3 regions of the Nocardioides sp. NPDC127503 genome follow, and region 1 is predicted to be linked to each of the others. Evidence: riboswitches for the same ligand, from Rfam matches in the RefSeq annotation. Region 1 holds a riboswitch; each other region holds the start of a gene.
What was found. A riboswitch is a leader RNA that binds a small molecule or an ion and turns the genes downstream of it on or off. The one in region 1 is predicted to bind cobalamin.
Positions count from the first base shown of each region.

Region 1 (7,694 bases):
CCTCGGCGGGACCGGGGAGGCGCGGGACCTGGCGGCGCGGCTGCTGGACGAGGGCGTCGACGTCACCTCCTCGCTGGCCGGCCGAGTGGCACGCCCGCGACTGCCGGTTGGCGCGGTGCGGATCGGTGGGTTCGGCGGGGTTGAGGGGCTGCAGACGGCTCTCGCGGAGTTCGACGCGGTCGTCGATGCCACCCACCCGTTCGCCCGCGGGATGTCGGCCAACGCGGCCGCCGCCTGCGAGCTGACCGGTCATCCGCTGCTGCGGCTGGAACGCCCGGGCTGGACGCCGGACCCGTCCTGGGTCTACGCCGACAGTCACGACCAGGCCGCGGAGCTCGCTGCCGACCTCGGCGATCGACCGTTCATCACGGTCGGCCGCCAAGAGCTCGGGCGCTTCGTACCTGCACTGGCCGGGCGCGCCGCGCTCGCCCGCGTGGTCGACCGGCCCGAGCTCGAGCTGCCTGAGCCGTGGACGCTGTTGACCAGCCGGGGGCCCTACCACCTCGAGGGCGAGCGAGAGCTGATGCGCGAGCACGGCACCGACGTACTCATCACCAAGGACTCCGGCGGCACCTACACCAGGCCGAAGATGGACGCGGCGGCCGAGCTGGGCGTGAAGGTGGTCGTCGTCCGCCGACCCGGCGGACCTGGTGAGGTCGAGACGGTCAACGATGTCGCCGACGCGATCGCCTGGGTCAAGGGGCTCCGGTGAGCATCCGCGTCCTCGTCGGGATGTCGGTGACCGACGTCGACCGGCGCCAGGACCTACTCGCCTGGGCCGGCGAGCTCGGCGCGGGCCTCGCGTTCCTGCAGATGGGCGGTCCGTCGCTCTCCGCCGAGCTGACCCGGATCGCCGACTCCGGAGCCGAAACCATCACGCTGGCCGGCGTCAGTCTCGGCCCGCTCGCCCCCGGGCAGTCCTGGCTGCGCCGGATCGCTGCCCACTGGTGGCGTGAGCGCGCCGGGGAACGCCCCGAGATCCAGGTCGCGACCCGTCTGGCGACCACGCGGGACGAGCTCCCCGACACCTTCGCCGAGACCCGGCCGATCACCGGCACCGAGCCCGGGCTGACCTCGCCCGCGTGGGAGCGAGTCCCCGAGCACGTACGCCAGGTCCTGATCTGCCGCGGCCCGCGCTGCACCGCGAAGGGCTCGGAGGAGACCGCCCGGGCGGTGATCCTGGGCGCGATGGAGGCCGGCCTCGGCGACGACGACCTGCTGATCACCCACACCGGGTGCCAGTTCCCGTGCAACCAGGCGCCGGTGCTCAGCGTCCAGCCCGACGATGTCTGGTACGGCAACGTGGAAGCGGCCGCCGCCCGGGTGATCGTGCGTGATCACCTGGCCGACGGCCGCCCCGTGGAGGCCTACCGCCTCCCCCGCTGCTGAACCTTCTCGTGGGCTGCTCACAGGCTCGCGGCAAGGGCCTTTCGCTCCGCGACGGCGCGCTCCGTCGCGTGCAGCCTGATCACCAGGCCGGTCAGCGCCACTCCGATCACACCCCACATGGTGGCGAGCGTGATCAGCGAGGCCCGGCGGAAGAACCACAGGGTGTCGGCCGGGAAGTCCCCGACCTCGTTGACCGTCGTGAACAGCTGCCCTGCGACGACCATCACGACCAGGTAGGCCGCGATCGCACCGACCACGGCGAGATAGGTGCCGAACCGCCCGCGCAGCCGCACGGCGGCGTACGTCACGACCACGGCCGCCACGACCGAGAGAGCCTGGAAGGCGAAGTAGACCGCGGTGCGGACGCCGATGGTGTCGCCGCTGCCGACCGCCGGTGGGGTGGCCGGGTATTTGAGGAACGGCACCAGCGCGACCGCGACGAACCCGATCAGGGTGACGAGCGCCGTCGACTGTCCCGGCGTGAGCCGCCCGATCCGCCCGAGAGCGAATGCGGCGACCAGCCCGAGGATGCCCCCGAGCGCGACACCGACGGCAAGGGTGCCGGTCAGCAGACCCCAGGTGCTCTGGTTGGTGCGGGAGACCTCGGCAGCCTCCTCACTGCCTTCGTCGCCTTCGGCGGCATGCGAGTGCGCATGCCCATCGGCACCGGCCGACTCCTCCAGCGCGATGGCAGCACCGACCTGCGGCTCACCGACGGCGTACGCCACCAGGAAGGTGACGACGCCGGCGAGGAGTCCAGCTAGCAGGCCGCGTACGAGAAATGCACGCGGGCTCATCAGTGGCAGGGGTAGCCGAGCAGGTGACGACCGTCGTGGACCCACTCGTGGATCAGGGTGCCGGACGGGATCGAGACGGCGCCCTGGTCGGCGCTGATGAAGAAGAGCACCAGGAGACCGAGCAGACCGAAGAAGAGCGCCCAGGGGGCGAGCTCACGGAGCGGGATGGTGGGCAGATCGGCGCCGGCGACGGGCGCCACAGCGTGCTGCGACATATGTCCTCCTCAGGGATACCTGCGTCCCTGTTCGTTGGGGTTGGCCGGACACTCGGGTCTGACTCCACCGCCGCGAGGCGGTGTCACAGTAGCGCGACTGTGCCGGAGTTCCACCGGCTTCCTCATGTCCGTTTCGTGCACTATAGCGGGATCTCAGCGGAGCCACTCGTTGCCGTCGAGGTTGGTGAGATCGGTGATGTCGAGCGTCGGTTCGATCCCGGAATCGGGCGCGAGACCGAAGTGCTCCAGGGACCGGCGCACCCACTCGGCGGCGTCGATGTTGAGCGGCCCGGAGACCCACATCGCGTACGGCAGGTTCACGAAGCGCTTCTCCTTCACCGCGGGCAGATCGCGGGAGGCGGGGTTGGCCTCGAGGATCTTGACCTTCTCCTCGTACGACTGCCCGGGGTAGTCCACGAAGTAGATGATGTCGGGCTTGGCGGCGGCGAAGCGCTCCCAGCCGACCTCGGTCCAGGTGTCCTCGACGTCGGCGGTCGCGTTGGTCACCCCGGCGGTGTCGAAGATCGCCTGCGGCCCGCCGAAGGAGCCCGAGGTGAAGATCGCGTCGCTTCCGGAGTCGAAGAGGAACGCGGTCGGCGCCTCCTCCGGTTTCGGCGCGCTCTCCAAGGCCTTGCGACGCTCCTCGCTGTCGGCCACGGCCTTCTTCGCGGTCTCCTCGTGCCCGGTCAGCTCGCCGATGTTGAGCAGGTCCGTACGCAGCGCCGTCCAGGCCGCCATGGTGCCGCGGTCGCCGTCCTCCTGCCGGCAGGTCTCGCTGAGCAGGTAGGTGTCGATGTCCTGCTCGCGCAGCGTCTCGGGCAGCAGGTTGCGCGACTCGCTGAACCCGTAGCCCCAGCCCGCGAACATCATCTGCGGCTTGACCGCCAGCACGGTCTCCAGCGTCGGCTGATCATCGCCGACCACCCGGAGCTCGTCGACACGGTCCTGCGGGTAGGCGAGCTCGAGCAGCTGCTTGTCCCGCGCCAGCCCGGTGACCGCGACGAGCTCGTCACGCGCGCCCGCAGCGAGCGCGATCGAGATGATCCCGCCGTCGTACGCATAGAGCTCGGTGACCGGTTCGTCGACCGTCACCTGCTCGCCGCAGTTCTCGACGGTGATCGCGCCCTGAGCGATGGCGGCACTGCCGGAACCGGCCTGGTCCTGCGCGCCGCAGGCGGTGAGCACCGTGGCGCCGACCGCGAGCGCGGCCAGGCAGGTGAGGCGGGCACGCCGAGCGGGTCGGATCGTGGGAGTGGTCATGCGGAGCGTTCCTCTCGATGGTGGATGAGGAGGTGCGACTGGGGAAGGTGCGGATGGTCCACCTGGACGGACCCGACGCCGAAGTGGTGCTCGACCTTGATCGTGTCGAGCACGTCGGCGGGCGCCCCGTGCGCCACGATGGTCGCCGGCCCGCTCTCGGGGTCGCTGCCCGCGGGACGGCCGAGGACGGCGAGGCGGTCGAAGGAGCGCAGTGCCAGGTCGAGGTCGTGAATGGTCGCGACCATCGTCCCGGCCCGCTCCGCGACGGTCTGCAGCAGCCGCAGCTGCCAGGCGACGTCGAGATGGTTGGTGGGCTCGTCGAGCAGCATCACGGGGCAGTCCTGGGCGAGGCCCCGGGCCAGCACCGCTCGCCGCCGCTCCCCGCCGGAGAGGCTTTCGCAGGGGTCGTCGATGCGGTCGGCCAGCCCGACCGCGTCGAGGGCCGCGCGTACTATCTCGCGCTCCTGCCTCCCGCCGCGGGACCAGGGCCGGGTGCGCGGCACCCGGCCGAGCGCCACCATCTCCCCGACGAGGAGCTCGGCGGAGACGACCTCCTCCTGGGGGACGTACGCCAGCCGGCGGGCGCGCTCGCGGGAGGCGATCTGACCGGTCTCCTGGAGCCGGCCGGTCTCGTCGGCGAGATAGACGTGCCCCGAGGTCGGACGCAGCACCCCGGCGAGGATGCGCAGCAGCGTCGACTTGCCCACGCCGTTCACCCCCACGATCCCGAGCCGGCAGCCGACGGGCACGTCGAGGTCGAGGTCGCGAAGCACCTCGCGCGTGCCCAGACGGGCACCGACGCCACGTAGTCGCAGCACGGTCCCGGCGTCGGCCCCGCTCATCGCGCGCCTCCGAACCGGTAGTGACCACGGCCCAGCAGCAGCAGGAACAGCGGCGCCCCGACGACACCGGTGACCACGCCCAGCGGGATCTCCTGCGGTCGCGCCACCAGCCGCGCCAGGACGTCGACCCACAGCAGGAACAGCCCACCGCCCAGCGCCGCGACCGGGAGGACGACCCGGTGCCGCGCGCCCACGAGCAGGCGCGCCGCATGCGGCACGATCAGCCCGACGAATCCGATCCCGCCGCTGACCGCGACCAGGACCCCGACCAGCACCGCCAACCCGACGAACAGGGCCGTACGCAGGGCCGCAACGTTCACGCCCAGCGCCGCGGCGGTCTCCGGGCCGGCGGCGAGGGCGTCCAGCCAGCGGTGCAGCGCCAGCATCGCCAGGCCCAGGACCAGGCTGAGGGCGGCCGGCAGCCACAGCTTCTCCCAGCTGGCGCCGCCGACGCTGCCGAGCATCCAGAACATCACCGAGTTGGCGGCGCGAGGGTCATCGCTCATGAAGACCAGGAACGAGGCGATCGCGGAGAGCCCCGAGGAGAGCACGACCCCGGAGAGCACCAACCGGATCGGGGTCAGCCCACCCTGCGCGGTCGCCACGAGCCAGACCAGCAGCGCCGCGCCGATCGCCCCGAGCAGGGCTCCGGTGGAGACGGCGTAGATGCCGAAGCCGGCCAACGCGCCGGTGGTGATCGCCGCGGTCGCCCCCACCGAGGCGCCGGAGCTGATCCCGAGGAGGAACGGGTCGGCGAGCGGGTTGCGGACCAGGGTCTGCATCCCGGCACCGGCCACCGCGAGGCCCGCGCCCACGACCAGTGCCATCAGGGCCCGGGGAAGGCGAAGCTCCCACACGATCACGTCCCACTTCCCCGGCGGAGCACCCTGGAGCCGGTCCCCGACCGCCGCGACGACTTCGGTGACCGGGATCCGCTCGGAGCCGAAGGCGAGGGAGACAACGGCGCTGAGGACCGAGGCGATCAGCAGGCCGAGGACCAGCGGCACGAAGGGCACTCTGCGGTTCGCGCCGGCGGCGCGTTTCACGACGGCCCGCCGGCGTGCGGGTGGTGGGCATCGCGGCAGGACGCTTCCACGGCTGTCGGCCTCTCAGGTCTCCTGGAGCCTGATCGCGAGGCCCGTTGACGTACATCTGAGCCGACAGGTTTTCGGACTCGGGTTCAACCGACGACGCTGCCTTCCCAGGAACTCACGTCCCAGTGGCGCCTAGCGTCGCCGTCGCCCTCACCGCTGCGCGCCAGTCCCGGATTCACACCGGAGTTCCCTGGCATCCATCAGGATGCGTTCGACTCGGACGACACGCTAGCACGGTGCTCCAGACCGCGTACGCGGCGTTGCCGACGACACGATCAGACACAAGATCTAGGAAGTTGCATTGGTGTAATTCCCGCATATAGTGGTCCTCGCAGCTGGTTCTTCCTCCTCGGCGACGAGGCGGGAGAGGCAAGAGGGAACCCGGTGTGAGTCCGGGACTGCCCCGCAGCGGTGAGTGGGAACGACCGCCGTCACGAAGCACTGGGAGCAAGCCGGCTCCTGGGAAGCGACGGCCACTAGGACCGAGCACGATGACGCCCACGAGTCCGAAGACCTGCCAGTGCCCACCTCATGGTGGGGTCCGCGACCTCGAGGGAAGGTCAGGGGATCGAGCGAGCACCACGTGACCGGGTCCGCCCGGCGCGCTGCCGCCGTCCTCCCTGCCCCGGCACGGATGCACGAGACATCCAGCGGGCCGGGGGCCCGCGTGAGAAGGGCACGGACATGATCGACACCGAGGGTCTACCGATCCGCACCGAGAAGTCGGCGTACATCTTCGACTATCCGATGGCCGAGGACCTGGCCAAGAAGCAGCGGAGCATCTTCTGGACCGCCGAGGAGATCCCGGTCGAGAACGACAAGCAGGACTTCCTGGTCAACATGACCGACGCCGAGCAGGCCGCGGTCAAGACCACGCTGAAGCTGTTCACCATCTACGAGCTGATCCTCGGCGGCGAGGTGTGGGGCGACCGGATCTTCCACGCGTTCCCGCGTCCGGAGGTCCAGATGATGGCCAACGCCTTCTCGTTCGCCGAGCTGAACATGCACGCGCCGTTCTACGCGAAGCTCAACAAGGTGCTCATGATCGACACCGAGGAGTTCTACGACTCCTACAAGAACGACCCGGTGCTGGCCGAGCGGATCCAGTTCGTGTGGGACGCGATCGCCGACGAGGACCTGCTCTACGCGCTGAGCGTCTTCACGCTGATGGAGAACTGCGTCCTCTACTCCAACTTCGCCTTCCTCAAGCACTTCCAGTCCGGCGGGAAGAACCTGCTGCAGAACGTGATCAGCGGCATCAACTTCTCCGCCCGGGACGAGAACCTGCACGCCACCGGCGGCGCCTGGCTGTTCAACACCACCCTCGAGGAGTACGCCGCTACCGTCCCGGCCGACAAGTTCGAGGCCGAGCGCGACGATCTCTTCGCCCGGGTCCGCGGCGTCGCCGAGCACCTCTACGCGCACGAGTCCCGGATCGTGGAGATGCTCTTCGACCACGGTCCGATCGCCGGCATCGACCAGGCCGACCTGGAGACCTTCGTGAGGTCCCGCATCGACATGACCCTGGAGAACATGCGGATGGAGCCGCTGTTCAACGTCGAGGCCAACCCGATCGCCGAGTGGTTCTACAGCGGCATCAACGGCACCCAGTTCCACGACTTCTTCCAGGTCACCGGCAACGAATACAACCGCAACATCGGCGAGACGGAGTTCAGCTTCTAATGAGCAACAGCAACTGGGAGGCGCTCTCTGCCGAGCGCAAGGCCCTGCAGGCCGAGGGCATCGTGCCCGCCTTCATGACCACGGCGGGCTACGCCATGTTCAAGGCCAAGTACACCGTCGCCGACCAGAGCGTCCGGGAGCGCTACGAGACCATCGCCAGCACCGCCGGCGATCTCGCCGACGAGATGTACCCCCGCGAGGACGGCGTCTCCTGGACGGAGCGGTTCTTCGAGGCGATCTGGAACGGCTGGCTCTCCCCGTCGACGCCGGTGCTGTCCAACCTCGGCACCGACCGAGGCCTGCCCGTCTCGTGCGAGGGGTCGTACGTCGAGGACTCCGTCTGGGGCTTCTACGAAACCCTCAAGGAGGCGGCGATCCTCTCCCAGAACGGGTTCGGGACCTCGGCGTACCTCG
Region 1 is NZ_JBEORH010000003.1:600,054-607,747, reverse strand. It holds gene ABTW65_RS09985 (cobalt-precorrin-6A reductase) at 1-712, shown strand, start outside; gene ABTW65_RS09980 ((2Fe-2S) ferredoxin domain-containing protein) at 709-1,389, shown strand; gene ABTW65_RS09975 (CbtA family protein) at 1,407-2,186, opposite strand; gene ABTW65_RS09970 (CbtB domain-containing protein) at 2,186-2,401, opposite strand; gene ABTW65_RS09965 (ABC transporter substrate-binding protein) at 2,555-3,661, opposite strand; gene ABTW65_RS09960 (ABC transporter ATP-binding protein) at 3,658-4,503, opposite strand; gene ABTW65_RS09955 (FecCD family ABC transporter permease) at 4,500-5,519, opposite strand; cobalamin riboswitch at 5,646-5,828, opposite strand; cobalamin riboswitch at 5,917-6,133, shown strand; gene ABTW65_RS09950 (ribonucleotide-diphosphate reductase subunit beta) at 6,282-7,280, shown strand; gene ABTW65_RS09945 (ribonucleotide reductase barrel domain-containing protein) at 7,280-7,694, shown strand, end outside.

Region 2 (7,694 bases), on a different contig from region 1:
TGCTCGCAGGAGGTAGATGTCCATCACCCAGCCGGACTTCTCACGCAGCCGGGTCCGAGCCTCCTCGATCGCGGGGACGACCTCGCCGACCGTGCCGGCGACGAGCTCCTCCTCGCGGGTGCCGAGGTTGCCGCCCCACCAGATCCGCCAGTCCTCGAGCCCGGGGAGGTCGACGACCCGGTTGAGCATCACCACGAGGTTGTCGTGCCCGGCCTCGACGGCCTCGAGCACCGCGCGGCCGGTGGTGACGTAGAGCGGACGCCCGACGTCATGGAGCACGAGCCGATGGCGGGCGGCGAGCAGCTGCACCGAGGAGATCCCGGGGATGACGTCGACCTCGACGTCGAGCTGCTCTGCGATCTGGTCGACGACCCGGATCGTGGAGTCGTAGAATGCCGGGTCGCCCCAGACCAGGAAGCCGACGTCGCCGGTGTGCTCTTCGAGCACAGACAGGTAGCGCTCGACCCGGGCACGGTGCCAAGCGGCGACCGCGGCCCGGTACTCCGCGTCGGTCCCGGTGAACTCCTCGCGCCGCTCGCGAGGTGCATCGGCGACCTTGACCACCTGGGCAGGCTGGTCCAGATGGCGGTCGAGCAGCTCCTCGCGGGCCCGCACCAGCGGGTCGGGCATGCCCTGCTTGACCGTGCCCGACTTGTCGGTGACCAGGAAGAAGTCGACCGACCGCATCGCGGTCACGGCCTCGAGGGTGACCTGGTCAGGGTCGCCGGGGCCGACGCCGATGATCTTGATCCGACGCTTGTCAGAAGAGCTCATTCCTCCTCCAAGTCACCTTCGATGTCGAGATAGATCTCCTGCATCGCCGCGACGACCTCGGGGTCGGGCGACTCCCACAGCCCGCGCTCGGCCGCCTCGTGCAGTCTCTCCACGATGCCACGCAGCGCCCATGGGTTCGAGGTCCGCATGAACTCCTGGTTGGTCTCGTCCAGGACGTACTCGCGGGCGAGCTTCTCGTACATCCAGTCCTGCACCACGCCGGCGGTCGCGTCGAAGCCGAAGAGGTAGTCGACGGTCGCGGCCAGCTCGAAGGCGCCTTTGTAGCCGTGGCGCTGCATCGCCGAGATCCAGCGCGGGTTGACCACCCGGGCCCGGAAGACGCGGTTGGTCTCCTCCTGCAGCGTGCGGGTCTTGATGGCGTCGGGGGAGGTGGAGTCGCCGACGTACGCCTTCGGCTCGCTGCCGGTCAGCGCGCGGACGGTCGCGACCATGCCGCCGTGGTATTGGAAGTAGTCGTCGGAGTCGGCGATGTCGTGCTCGGCGGAGTCGACGTTCTTGGCGGCGACTTTGATCCGGCGGTAGTTGGCGCGCATGTCGTCGGCAGCCGGGGCGCCATCGAGGTCGCGGCCGTACGCGAAGCCGCCCCACGCCGCATAGACGTCGGCGAGGTCCTGGTCGGAGCGCCAGTTGCCGGCCTCGATCACCTGCAGGATCCCGGCGCCGTACGAACCGGGCTTGGAGCCGAAGATCCGGGACGTCGCGCGGCGCTGGTCGCCGTGATCGGCGAGGTCCTCGAGGGTGTGCGCGCGGACGAAGTTGTCCTCGGCCGGCTCGTCGAGGTCGGCCACCATCCGGACCGCGTCGTCGAGCATCGAGACGACGTGCGGGAACGCGTCGCGGAAGAACCCGGAGATGCGTACGGTCACGTCGATCCGTGGCCTGCCCAGCTCGGCGAGCGGGATGACGTCGAGGTGCGTGATTCGGCGGGAGGCCTCGTCCCACTCGGGGCGCACCCCGAGCAGCGCGAGCACCTCGGCGACATCGTCGCCGGACGTACGCATCGCGGACGTGCCCCAGACGGAGAGCCCGACCGAGGTGGGGTAGTCGCCGGTCTCGTCCAGATAGCGCTGCAGCAGCGAGTCGGCCATGGCCTGCCCGGTCTGCCACGCCAGCCGCGAAGGCACCGCGCGCGGGTCGACGGTGTAGAAGTTGCGCCCGGTGGGAAGTACGTTGACGAGCCCTCGCAGCGGCGAGCCCGACGGCCCCGCGGGGACGAAGCCACCGTCCAGCGCGTGCAGGACGGCGGACAGCTCGTCGGTCGTCCCGTTCAGCCGCGGCACGACCTGCTCGGCGGCGAAGACGAGCACCTGCCGCACGGCCGGGTCGTCGTGGAGCGTCTCGGCGACCGCCGGATCCCAGCCGGCCGCGTCCATCCGCTGCACCAGATCCTTCGCCTGGGCCTCGATCTCGTCGACCGCCCGGGTGTCGGCGCCCTCCTTGAGCCCGAGCGCCGCCCGCAGCCCGGGCACGGCACCGCCGACGCCGCCCCAGACCTGCGCGGCGCGCAGGATCGAGAGCACCAGGTTGACCCGCGCCTCACCCTCGGGAGCGGCGCCCAGGATGTGCAGCCCGTCGCGGATCTGGGCGTCCTTGATCTCGCAGAGCCAGCCGTCGATGTGGAGCATGAAGTCGTCGAAGTCGTCGTCCTCGGGCCGCTCCTCCATGCCGAGGTCGCGGTGGAGCTCGGCGGCCTTCATCAGCTGCCAGATCTCGCCGCGGATGGCGGGCAGCTTGGCCGGGTCCATGGAGGAGATCCGGTCGTACTCCTCCATCAGCCCTTCCAGCCGCGCGATGTCGCCGTAGGACTCCGCACGCGCCATCGGCGGCACCAGGTGGTCGATGATCGTGGCGTGCGCGCGGCGCTTCGCCTGGGCACCCTCGCCCGGGTCGTTGACCAGGAACGGGTAGATCAGCGGCATGTTGCCAATGGCCGCATCCGGGCCGCAGGACGCCGACAGCGCGGCGTTCTTGCCGGGCAGCCACTCCATCGAGCCGTGCTTGCCGAGATGGACGACGGCATCGGCACGGAAGCCGTTCTCGAGCCAGCGGTAGGCACCGAGGTAGTGGTGCGACGGCGGCAGGTCGGGGTCGTGGTAGATCGCGACCGGGTTCTCCCCGAACCCGCGCGGCGGCTGGATCAGGATCACGATGTTGCCGGCCTGGAGCGTGGCAAGGACGAGCTCGTCGTTGTCGTTGACGAAGAGCTTGCCCGGCGTCGGCCCCCACGTCTCGACCATCTGTTCGCGCAGGTCAGCGGGGAGATCCGCGGTCCACTTGTCGTAGTCGGCCTTGGAGATGCGTACGTGGGCGTCGGTGAGCTGGGCGTTGGTCAGCCACTCCTCGTCCTGGCCGCCAGCCGCGATCAGCGCGTGGATCAGCGCGTCACCGGCGGCCGTGTCGGCGGCGGCGTCAGCAGCGACGTCGGCGGAGTCGAGGATGCGTACGACCTCGTTGTCCTGCCCGAGGTCATAGCCCTCCTCGCGGAGCCGGCGCAGCATCCGGATCGCGGAGACCGGGGTGTCCAGGCCGACCGCGTTGCCGATCCGGGAGTGCTTGGTGGGGTAGGCGGAGAGGACCAGCGCGAGGCGCTTGTCCGGGTTGGCCGTGTGCCGCAGGCGGGCGTGGTTGACCGCGATCCGGGCGACTCGCGCAGTGCGCTCGGGATCGGCGACGTAGTGGGGGAGACCCTGCTCGTCGAGCTCCTTGAAGGAGAACGGGGCGGTGATGATCCGCCCGTCGAACTCGGGGATCGCGATCTGGTTGGCCGAGTCGAGCGGCGTGACGCCGTCGTCGGAGGCCTCCCACTCCGCGCGCGAGCTGGTCAGGCACAGGCCCTGGAGCACCGGGATGTCGAGCGCCGCCATCCGCTCCACGTCCCAGGCCTCGTCCTCGCCGCCGGCGCTCGCCGAGGCGGGCACCGAGCCACCGGCCGCGAGCACGGTCACGATCAGCGCGTCGAGGGTGCCGAGCGCCTCGTAGAGGTCGTCGGGTGCCGAGCGCAGCGAGCCCGCGAAGACGGGTACCCCGGTGGCCGCGCCGGTCGCGTCGATGGCGTCGGCCAGCGCGTGGGCGAACGCGGTGTTCCCGCTGGTCTCGTGGGCGCGGTAGTAGAGCACGCCGATGCGGGGACGAGTGGCGTCGGCGGGCTCGGGCCGCTCCGCGAACCCCCACGCCGGCACCGTGGCAGGCGGCTCGAACCCGAAACCCGTCAGCAGGACCGTGTCGGAGAGGAACGCGTGCAGTTGGGCGAGGTTGGTCGGCCCGCCCTCGGCGAGATAGCGGTGGGCCTCGGCGGCGACGCCCATCGGGACGGTGGAGTGCTCCATCAGCTCGGCGCTCGGCTGCTGCTCGCCGCCGAGGACCACGACCGGGGTGCCGCGCTCCTTGACGGCGCTCAGCCCGTCCCACAGATCGTTGGGCGAGCCGAGGAGCCGGAAGACGACCAGGTCGGCATCGGCCACGACCTGCTCCAGATCGGTCGCTCGCGACGGGTTCGCCCAGGCGTAGTCGGCGCCGCTGGCACGGGCCGAGAGCAGGTCGGTGTCCGAGGTGGACAGAAGGGCGATGCGTACGCGTGCAGAGTCGGCCATGCCGAGTTCCTCCTAGGGGTTCTCGCCCCGTCGATCGGTCGGATAGCCCGCGGCCAGTGTCTGGCTGTGTCCGTGCCCAGAAGCTGTACGGACGTCACAGTGGCGGAACCGCCCCGGACTCTCACCGGGTTCCTGCGCCACGAGCGTGCTCGCAGCCTACCCCGCGCGCTGCTCGAGCCAGGTCTCGCGGGTGATCTCGTACTCGACCTCTCCGTCGGCATGTCCTGCGAGCGGTTCCTCGAACTCCTGGTGGAAGGAGCGTACGAAGCTCATCCCGACCGACACCATCGTTGCTCGGGAGGCCTCGTTGACCGACATCGTCTGCGCGATCACCCGATCGATCCCGAGCTCCTCGAACCCGTGCCGGAGCAGCTCGAGCGAGCCCTCCTTCGCGTAGCCCTTGTGCCAGTGCCGCTGCGGGAGCCGGTAGCCGAGCTCGGCGGCATCGGTACGCGGCGGGTTGTCGGGCGGCTCGAACATGTAGAGCCCGACGGCCTCACCGGCCGAGAACCCGATCCACTTGCCCAGCGCATCCGTCTCCTTCGCGACCCGGATCCACTTGTGCATCCGCTCCTCGGTCTCCTCCGGCCTGAGCGCGCGGGTGAACAGATGGCGCAGCACCACCGGATCCGAGTTGAGCTCGATCAGGAACGGCAGATGCACTTCGGACAGCGGAACCAGGTCGAGGCGCTCGGTGCGCAGATGGGCTTGCGGCATGGGCCAGACGTTAGCCAGGACGTACGTCGCCAGCACCTGGTTTCTGGGGCGATCAACTCAATTGACAAATCTGTTTGTCAATTGCATCCTGGGTCTTGTGAGCAACGGCATCATCTACGTCGACGAGCCGGACCGGGTGGCCGCGGCGCTGTCGCCTATTCGTCGGCAGCTCCTCGGTCACCTGCAGGAGCCCACGTCGGCCACCCAGCTCGCCGCCGTGCTCGAGCTGCCTCGCCAGCGGGTGAACTACCATCTGCGGGCGCTCGAGTCGGCCGGGTTGGTGGAGCTGGTCGAGGAGCGGAAGCGCCGCGGCTTCGTCGAGCGGATCGTCCGCGCGAAGCCGGGTGCGTTCGTGGTCGACCCATCGGTGATGGGCCGCGGACCCGAGTCCGCTGAGAGCGCGGGGCGGGTCATGGACCAGTTCGCCGCCGACCACCTTGTCGGGGTCGCCGCAGCCACCGTGCGGGATGTGGCCCGCATGCAGGTCAAGGCGGACGAGCAGGGCAAGCGCCTGCTCACGTTCACGATCGAGGCCGCCGTGCGCTTCGCTGACGCCGCCGACGTGCACAGATTCACCGAGGAGCTGACCGAAGCGCTGCGGCGTACGGCCGAGAGCTTCGACAGCCCGACCGGCCGGCAGTACCGCGTGGTCATCGGTGGGCATCCCGCCCCGGCAGCGGTGACCGCCCCATCCGAACAGGAGCAGAGTGATGAATGACATCCAGAGCGGCGAGACGCCGCGGATCGAGGTCACCGCGGCGGCCTCGGCCGATGCCGCGTGGCAGGCGCTGCGGGACCCGGCCGCCATCCGACAGTGGCACGGCTGGGACGCGGATGAGATCGAGGCCGAGATCGACTCGATCTACTTCACCGATGTCGTCGAGGAGGCCGACCGGCGCACCCTGGTCGCCAACGGCGGCGACAGGTTCGACATCCAGCCGGAAGGCGACGGCGTCCGAATCACGCTGACCCGTGCGCCGTTGTCCGGCAACCCGGACTGGGACGCCTACTACGACGACGTCACCGAGGGTTGGACGTCGTTCCTGCATCAGCTTCGGTTCGCGCTCGAGCGCCGGCCCGGCATGACACGCCGCACGTTGTTCTTCGCCGATCGCGGCACCTACTCGGGCACCGTCATCGAGCGGCTCGGCCTCGACGCTGTCGCCGGCCAGCCCCGGGGCAGCCGCCACACAGCGACGATCGCCGGCGAGGACGTGGCCGGCGAGGTGTGGTTCCGCTCGGCGCACCAGCTGGGCGTGACGGTCGACGCATGGGGCGAGGGCCTGCTGGTGATCGCCGGCACGGCGCCGTCGGACGCCGACCCGGCGGGCACCTCGATGGCCATCCTCAGCACGTACGGCCTCGAGGACGCCGACTTCGCGCAGCTCGACACGAGGTGGGCCGGCTGGTGGGCCGATCACCGGGCGGGGGAGTGATCCTCCGCGGCCAGGTGGCGGAGAGCTCGATGGGCGGCGTGGTAGCCGCACATGCCGTGGACGCCGGCGCCGGGCGGGGTGGCGGCGGAGCATAGGAACATCCCGGGAATGCCGGTGTCGTAGCCGGCGAGGGTGGGGCGGACGATGAGCTGGCGAAGCGTGTTGGCGCCGGTGGAGATGTCACCCCCGACGTAGTTGAGGTTGTACGCCGCGTAGTCGGCCGGTGTGGTGACGTGCGTCGCCACGATCTGGTCGCGGAAGCCCGGGGCGAAGCGCTCGATCTGGGCCAGCACCGCGTCGGTGGCGTCGCCCTCGTAGGCGTGCGGGACGTGTGCGTAGGCCCAGACCGGGTTGAGGTCTCCGGCCGAGCGGGACGGGTCCGCGACGTACTGCTGCCCGAGCAGCACGAAGGGACGCTCAGGCATCCGGCCTGCTGCCATCTCCCGCTCGCTGGCCGCCACGTCCGCGATCGACCCGCCGAGATGGACGGTGCCGGCGCGGCCGACCTCCGGGTCACGCCACGGGATCGGCCCGCGGACCGCCAGGTCGAGCTTGTACGCCGCGGGGCCGTGCTGCCACCTCCGCATCGCCCGGCGCGGCCGCTCGGGGAGGGCTTCGCCGACGATGTCGGCGAAGCCGCCGGGGCTGGTGTCGAACAGGGTGACATCCGAGTCAGGAAGGTCGGCGAGGCTGCGGACGGTGGTGCCGGTGACGACGGTGCCGCCCAGCTCCTCGAGCAGCTCCGCCATGGCGAGGGTGATCGCGTGGGAGCCACCCTCGGCGACCGGCCATCCGTAGCGATGTCCGCTGGCCACCAGCATGGTGCCCACGGCGGCCGTGCCCGGGCGGTCCAGCGGCTGGAACGCGTGCGCCGCACACCCGGCGAAGAGTCCCTTCGCCGCCTCCTCGCGGAAGGCCCGCGCGAGCACGGTGGCCGGTGGCGCGGCGCGCATCCCGAAGCCGGCCAGGCGGAACGGATGCCGGGGGACCCGCACGATCGGACCGAGGACATGGTCCGAGATCGCGTCCCAGCCGCGTACGACCGGACCGAACATCTGCTGCCAGCGCTGTCCGTCGGCGCCCAGGCCCGCGGCTGTCGTCTCGATCGAGCGGTGCAGGAGCGCGGCCGCTTCGTCATCGAGCGGATGGGCGAGCT
Region 2 is NZ_JBEORH010000011.1:1,611-9,304, forward strand. It holds gene cobF (precorrin-6A synthase (deacetylating)) at 1-774, opposite strand, end outside; gene cobN (cobaltochelatase subunit CobN) at 771-4,385, opposite strand; cobalamin riboswitch at 4,420-4,564, opposite strand; gene ABTW65_RS22815 (GNAT family N-acetyltransferase) at 4,542-5,102, opposite strand; gene ABTW65_RS22820 (ArsR/SmtB family transcription factor) at 5,200-5,820, shown strand; gene ABTW65_RS22825 (hypothetical protein) at 5,813-6,538, shown strand; gene ABTW65_RS22830 (phytoene desaturase family protein) at 6,520-7,694, opposite strand, start outside.
Region 2: it holds a riboswitch for cobalamin, as region 1 does, so the genes downstream of both, cobN (cobaltochelatase subunit CobN) here and ABTW65_RS09950 (ribonucleotide-diphosphate reductase subunit beta) in region 1, are expected to answer to the same signal.

Region 3 (7,694 bases), on a different contig from region 1:
GCTATCCGGGACACCTCGTCGAGATGGTGGCTGCTGACGAGGACGGCCGCGCCCTGTGCCGCCAGGTCCCGCACCAGCTCCCGCACGATCACCACTCCACGCGGGTCGAGGGCGCTGGTGGGCTCGTCGAGCACCAGCGCGCGCGGTGTGTGGATCGTGGCGCCCCCGATGCCGAGACGCTGCCTGTTGCCCTGGGAGAGAGCGCGTGCGCGTACGTCTGCCCACGCATCCAGGCCGAGCCGGTTCCTGGCGGCGGTGGCCCGCTCCTCGGCCTGATCGGCGTGACAACCGTGCAGGCGCGCGGCGGCTCGAAGGTTCTCGGTCACGGTGAGATCCGCGAAGACGAGTGGTGCGTCGACCACGTGCCCGAACTGTGCGGCAACACTCCGTGGCAGGTCGGCCGCGTCCTTGCCGAGGATCCTCGCGGTGCCGGAGTCGGGGCGGAGCCTGCCGGCGAGCGCGCGCAGCGCGGTCGTCTTGCCGGCACCGTTGAGGCCGATCATCGCGACCACTTCGCCGTGGTCCACGTGGAGGGAGAGGTCGTCCAGCGCCAGGCGTGGCCTGCCCTCGCGGCGCCTGGCCCACGGCGACCGGTGGGCCGGGAAGGAGTGGCTGACGGCGTCGAGGCGTAGCGCGGTCATGATCGTTCGCCGGTCGTCGGGGTGAGCTGGTCGAGGGCGTGACGTACGAGCTCCTCGAGCGACGTGTCGTCGTCGAGGGCGACGCTGTCGGGGTCCGCCCACGACATCAGCGCCGCCGTCACCGCACCGAGGACGGCCGCGGTCGCGATGACGGCGTCGAGACGAGGAGCGCCATCAGCGGCCAGCCGCTCGACGATCGCGTCCTGAGTGTCCTGGGTGGACACAGCGACGGCCGCGCGCAGGCTCGGGTGGCGAGCGACGATCGCGACGCGTCGACGGGCAGTGGCGTCCTCTACCTCGGCGATCCCGGCGAGAGCGCTGAGGAAACCACCTCGGACCCGGTGGAGCGGCGGTAGCCCCAGCGGCTGCGCCCCGACCGCCTCGGCGATGAGCGGGTCGTACGGATCGGTGACCAGCACCGCGTCCTTGGTGGGGAAGTGCCGAAAGAAGGTCATCTGCGTGATGCCGGCCGTCTCGGCGATCTGGCTCACGGTCGTCGCGTCGTACCCCTGGCGCTCGAACAGATCCAGGGCGACATCGAGGATGCGGGCCCTGGTTCGGAGCGTCTTGGAAGTGACCACGCCATAATGTTAGTCACTAACATTATGGCTTGGCAACTGCCACGGCTCACCGACGTGAGAGTTGGGGGCGCTGACACCTAGGATGTGCGCATGCCAGAAATCACCCGCGACGAGGTCGCGCACCTGGCCGACCTCGCCCGCATCGACCTCAGCGACGCCGAGCTCGATCACCTTGCCCCGCAGCTTCAGGTGATCCTCGAGTCCGTCGCCTCGATCCAGGGGCTTGCCGGCGACGACGTGCCTGCCACCTCCCACCCGCTTCCGATGACCAACGTCTTCCGTGAGGACGTCGTCGTGCCCGGCCTGACGCCGGAGCAGGCGCTCTCCGGCGCGCCGAGCGTTGAGGAGCAGCGATTCTCGGTGCCGCGGATCCTGGGGGACGAGCAGTGAGCGAGCGTCAGCGAGCGAACCATGAGGCCGTCATCGCGCTGCCTCCGTACGCTTCACCTGTTCTCACGGAGGTAGCGCGATGAGCGACCTGATCCTGAAGTCGGCTGCCGAGCTGGCCGACTCCCTCGCCGCTGGCGAGACCACCTCGGTCGAGCTGACCCAGGCCCACCTCGACCGGATCGCCGCGGTCGACGGCGACGTCCACGCTTTCCTGCACATCGACGCCGAGGGCGCGCTGACCCAGGCCGCCGCCTCCGACGCGCGCCGGGCCAACGGTGACGCGCTGCATGCTCTCGACGGCGTACCTATCGCGGTCAAGGACGTGCTGACCACCACCGGCCTGCCGACGACCTGCGGCTCCAAGATCCTCGAGGGCTGGGTCCCGCCGTACGACGCGACCGTGGTCAAGAAGATCAAGGAAGCCGGTCTGCCGATCCTGGGCAAGACCAACATGGACGAGTTCGCGATGGGCTCCTCCACCGAGCACTCCGCGTACGGCCCGACGAAGAACCCGTGGAAGCTCGACCGGATCCCCGGTGGCTCCGGTGGTGGTTCGGCCGCGGCCGTCGCCGCCTTCGAGGCGCCGCTGGCGCTCGGCACCGACACCGGTGGCTCCATCCGCCAGCCGGGTGCCGTCACCGGCACCGTCGGCGTGAAACCGACCTACGGGTCCGTCTCCCGCTACGGTCTGGTCGCCCTGGCCAACTCGCTGGACCAGGTCGGTCCGGTGACCCGCACGGTCCTCGACAGCGCCCTGCTGCACGAGCTCATCGGCGGCCACGACCCGCTCGACTCCACGTCCACGACTACCCCGGTGACGGGGCTCGTCGACGCGGCCCGCGCCGGCGCGACCGGTGACCTCAAGGGTCTCAAGGTCGGCGTCATCAAGGAGCTCGCCGGCGAGGGCTGGGCGCCCGACGTGATGCGCAAGTTCAACGAGTCGGTCGACCTGCTCACCAAGCTGGGTGCCGACGTCGTCGAGGTCTCCACGCCGAGCTTCGAGCACGCGATGGCTGCCTACTACCTGATCCTGCCGGCGGAGTGCTCCTCCAACCTGGCCAAGTTCGACGCGATGCGTTACGGGCTGCGGGTCACCCCCGACGGCGACCCGTCCGCCGAGGACGTCATGAAGGCGTCCCGCGACGCCGGGTTCGGCGACGAGGTCAAGCGCCGCATCATCCTCGGCACCTACGCGCTCAGCAGCGGCTACTACGACGCCTACTACGGCCAGGCGCAGAAGATCCGCACGCTGATCATCGAGGACTTCAAGAAGGCCTTCGAGCAGGTCGACGTGCTGGTCTCGCCGACGTCGCCGTCGACCGCCTTCCCGCTGGGAGCCAAGCTCGACGACCCGCTCGCCATGTACATGCAGGACCTGGCCACCATCCCGGCCAACCTGGCCGGTACGCCCGGCATCTCCATCCCGGCCGGGGTCTCCGACGTCGACGGGCTGCCCGTCGGCGTACAGCTCCTGGCGCCGGTCCTGGAGGACGCCCGTCTCTACCGCGTCGGTGCCGCCCTCGAGGGCGCCATCGGTCCGGTGCTCTCGATCGACAAGCTGGAGGTGGCCCGATGACCGCTGTGCCTGATTCTTTGGGTCTGGTCGGTTTCGACGAGGTGCTGGAGCGCTACGACCCGGCCTTCGGGCTCGAGGTGCACGTCGAGCTCAACACCAACACCAAGATGTTCTGCGGCTGCCCGGCGACCTTCGGCGGCGAGCCCAACTCCCAGGTCTGCCCGACCTGCCTCGGCCTGCCCGGCTCGATGCCGGTCGTCAACGCCAAGGCCGTGGAGAGCGCGATCCGGATCGGTCTCGCGCTCAACGGCTCGATCGCGGAGTGGTGCCGGTTCGCCCGGAAGAACTACTTCTACCCGGACATGCCGAAGAACTTCCAGACCTCTCAGTACGACGAGCCGATCGTCTACGACGGCTACCTCGACGTCGAGGTCGAGGGGGAGATCTTCCGGGTCGACATCGAGCGCGCCCACATGGAGGAGGACACCGGCAAGACCACCCACATCGGTGGCGCGACCGGCCGCATCCACGGCGCCGACTACTCGCTGGTCGACTACAACCGCGCCGGCATCCCGCTGATCGAGATCGTCACCCGCCCGATCCTCGGCACCGGTGCCAAGGCACCGCTGGTGGCGAAGGCGTACGTCGCCGCGCTGCGCGAGATCCTGCTGGGTCTGGGTGTTTCGGACGTACGCATGGACCAGGGCTCGATGCGCTGCGACGTCAACCTGTCGCTGTCCCCGAAGGGCTCTGGCGAGCTCGGCACCCGCACCGAGACGAAGAACGTCAACTCGCTGCGCTCGGTCGAGCGTGCCGTACGTTTCGAGATGTCGCGCCACGCCGGGATCCTCGACGCGGGGGAGGCGATCTTCCAGGAGACTCGCCACTTCCACGAGGACACCGGCACCACCTCGGCCGGCCGGCCGAAGTCGGACGCCGACGACTACCGCTACTTCCCCGAGCCCGACCTCGTCCCGGTCGCGCCGTCGCGCGAGTGGGTCGAGGAGCTGCGAGCGAGCCTGCCGGAGCGTACTGCTGACAAGCGGGCCCGCCTGCAGGTCGAGTGGGGCTACTCCGACCTGGAGATGCGTGACGTCTGGGCCGCGGGCGCTCTGTCGCTGATCGAGGCGACCGTCGCCGAAGGAACCTCCCCGCAGGCCGCCCGTAAGTGGTGGATGGCCGAGCTCTCCCGCAGCGCCAACGACCGTGGCGTCGAGCTCGCCGAGGTCGGTGTCACTCCGGTGCAGGTCGCCGAGGTGCAGAAGCTGGTCGACGCCAAGACGCTGACCGACAAGCTGGCCCGGCAGGTCTTCGAGGGTCTTCTCGCAGGTGAGGGCACGGTCTCCGAGATCATCGACGCCCGTGGCCTCGCCGTGGTCTCCGACGACGGTGCCCTCGGCGCCGCCGTCGACGAAGCCATCGACGCCCAGCCCGCCGTCGCCGAGAAGATCCGCGGCGGCAACCAGGCCGCGGCCGGTGCCCTCATCGGCGCGGTCATGAAGGCGACCGGCGGCAAGGCCGACGCCAAGCGCGTCCGCGAGCTGATCCTGGAGAAGCTCTCCTGATCCCACGCCGAGTCGGCTCGTCCTGACAACAAACTCCGCCGAGTCGGCGCGTCATGACGCGCCGACTCGGCGTTGGTTTTGGTCAGGATGAGCCGACTCGGCGATGGGGTGCACTGGCAGACTGTCCGGCGTGACCGTGACCGAGCCCTTCCGTATCGCACTGCTCATCGACGCCGACAACGCGCCCGCCTCGAAGATCGACGACATCTTGAACGACCTGGCCGAGTACGGCGAGGTGACGATCCGACGGGCTTACGGCAACTGGACCAAGTCCGAGCTCAAGGGCTGGATCGAGGAGCTGCACGATGCCGCGATCAGGCCGATGCAGCAGTTCGACCTGACCGCGCACAAGAACGCCTCCGACATGGCGCTCGCCATCGACGCGGTCGAGCTGTTGCACGCGGCGATCCCGGACGCGTTCGCGCTGGTCTCCTCCGACTCCGACTTCACGCCGCTGGTGCACTACCTGCGGGAGAAGGGCCGCGCGGTCTACGGCTATGGCCGGGAGAAGACGCCGGCGCCGTTCAAGAGCGCCTGCACCCGGTTCACCGTGGTGGAGAAGCTCGGTGGCTCCGAGGAGGAGACCGAGGTCGACGCCGAGCCCGGGACCACGCGCACACGCAAGCAGTCGTCATCGGCGACCAACGGGCAGGCGCTGAAGCGCAACGCCCGGTTGATCCAGCTGCTGCGCAACTCCATCGCCGCGGCCGCCGACGACGACGGCTGGGCCCTGGTCGGCACCGTGGTCTCCCGCATCCGCAACCAGTCCTCCGAGGACCCGCGCAACTACGGGTACGCGACCTGGACCAAGCTCATCAAGGCGATCGATCTCTTCGAGCTCAAGGATGAGGGCACCTCCGCGATCGCGGTCAGCGACAAGCGCACCAAGAAGTGACGTACGTCCTCTACCGGGTCTGCGCGGAGGCGGCCGGGCGGGCGCATCTGACGCCCTTGGGCACCGACCCGTGGAGGTGCTTCAGCGCGGCCTTGAAGTCGCGGCAGCGCTCGGCGTCCTCCTTCTTGTTCGAGGGATAGCCGATCGCCGCGTTGACCTTGCCCATGTCGAGGGCGTCGGCGAGCGGGTTGATGTCGCGGGCGACGGTCCAGTACCAGCGCGAGATCGGGGCGCTGTAGTCCAGCGACCGGGCGAGCTCGGGGCGGCGGCGCAGGTCGATGTCGAAGTAGGTGCCGGCGTCGGTGTAGTTGGCCTCGCCGGTCAGCTGGATGTAGCCGCGGCCGGTGAACTTCCGCTTGTCGCGGCCCTTGGCGTCGTGGTGGAAGGAGCTCTCGTTGGCGAGAGTGGTCAGATACGCCGCCTGCCGGTAGGGGGTGGTTATCTCGGCGTCGGTCATCGCTCGGTTGAGGCTCGGGAGCCCGGTCTCGACGGTGCTCCGGTCGCCGACCTTCTCGCCGAACATGGCGATCAGATCGACGTACGTGACCGATGTCCGTGCCTCCTCCGCGCCGGCCGTCGTGGTCGGGGAGAGGGCGAGAAGGGTGGCCGAGATCGATGCTGCGACAAGGCCGAGAATCCTGTGGCGCATGGGGACAGAGTGACTGCTCGACGGCGATCCCGCAAGCAGGGCCCGCCAGGCATAGGATTGCCCCCGCATAGCAGAGCCTCAATCAACACACGCCGTGGTGGGGGAAGCCGGTCGAATCCCGGCGCTGACCCGCAACCGTAGGCCCAGGCACCGAGAGTGTCCTGGGCGAGCCGGAGCACCTGCCGACGGACGCGTACTGACCTGACGCTGTCGTGGAAAGCAGCGGGTCGGCCTTGGGCCTTCCCGACGAACAGCGCGGAAGGAACCATGAAGAAGACCGTCCTCGGTGGCATCGCCGCCGCCCTCGCCCTCACCTCGCTCGCCGGCTGCGGCGAGAAAGCCGTCGAGGAGGGGGAGAAGCCCACCTACGACGCCAAGGTGTCCACCTCGGTGGCCGACTGGCTCGTGGCCCAGGCGCCGGAGGGTGTGGCCCGCAACGCGCAGTACGGCACCGACGACTTCGGGCTCAGCGCCGACATCGGGATCGCGCTGGCCGAGGTCGGTGGCTACGACGAGGAGATCTCGACGATCGCCGCGGCCGTGATGGAGAACAAGAAGGCCTACACCTCGCCCGGGTTCGGCACCATCACCTCGGCCGGGGCCACCGCGAAGGCGCTGGTCCTCCAGCAGAACGTCGACGCCTCCGACCCCGGTCTGCTGAAGCAGCTCGAGGGCACGGTCGCCGAGAACGGCCGCATCGCCGACAAGCTCGACCCCAAGAACAAGGAGGCGGCCGACTACTCCAACACCATCGGACAGTCGTACGCCGTGTGGGCTCTCAACAACGCCGAGAGCAAGGAAGCCGCGGCCGCGACGGAGTTCCTGGCCGGGCAGCAGTGCGAGGAGGGCTGGTTCCGGGTCACCTTCGCGGCCGACCCCGCCGCCGCTGACCAGACCTGCGACGCCGACCCGAAGGCCGTCCCGGACGCCGACGCCACCGCGTTCGCGCTGATCGCCCTGTCCGGGGTTGCGTCCCCGGAGGCGGAGAAGGCCGTCGAGGCCGGCGTGGAGTGGCTGAAGGAGACCCAGGCGAAGGACGGGTCGTTCAAGGCCGCCACCGGCAACATCGCCAACTCCAACACCACCGGCCTGGCCGGATGGGCGTTCGGGCGCGCCGGTGAGACCGCTGCCGCGGAGAAGGCGGCGGCCTGGGTCGCCGACCACGTCGTGACCTGTGGCGACGACGCCGGCGCGGTGGCCTATGACGACGCCGCGCTGACCGAGGGCAACGCCAAGGGCCTGACCAAGGAGTCCGAGGGGATGTATCGCCTCGCCGCTGCTCAGGCGCTGCCGTCGCTGGTCTTCCTGCCCAAGGACGCGACCGCGAAGAGCTCGTGCTGATCCTGCGGTCCTCGTTGGTGGCCCTGGCGTTCCTCGCCGGGGCCACCGCACCCGTCCTCGCCCCGGTCGCCGCATCGTCTGCCGCCGAGACGTGTGACGGGGTCACCGTCGTCGTC
Region 3 is NZ_JBEORH010000010.1:66,633-74,326, reverse strand. It holds gene ABTW65_RS21700 (ABC transporter ATP-binding protein) at 1-641, opposite strand, end outside; gene ABTW65_RS21695 (TetR/AcrR family transcriptional regulator) at 638-1,222, opposite strand; gene gatC (Asp-tRNA(Asn)/Glu-tRNA(Gln) amidotransferase subunit GatC) at 1,313-1,612, shown strand; gene gatA (Asp-tRNA(Asn)/Glu-tRNA(Gln) amidotransferase subunit GatA) at 1,692-3,188, shown strand; gene gatB (Asp-tRNA(Asn)/Glu-tRNA(Gln) amidotransferase subunit GatB) at 3,185-4,693, shown strand; gene ABTW65_RS21675 (NYN domain-containing protein) at 4,824-5,588, shown strand; gene ABTW65_RS21670 (glycoside hydrolase family 19 protein) at 5,599-6,237, opposite strand; cobalamin riboswitch at 6,316-6,438, shown strand; gene ABTW65_RS21665 (prenyltransferase/squalene oxidase repeat-containing protein) at 6,505-7,578, shown strand; gene ABTW65_RS21660 (hypothetical protein) at 7,572-7,694, shown strand, end outside.
Region 3: it holds a riboswitch for cobalamin, as region 1 does, so the genes downstream of both, ABTW65_RS21665 (prenyltransferase/squalene oxidase repeat-containing protein) here and ABTW65_RS09950 (ribonucleotide-diphosphate reductase subunit beta) in region 1, are expected to answer to the same signal.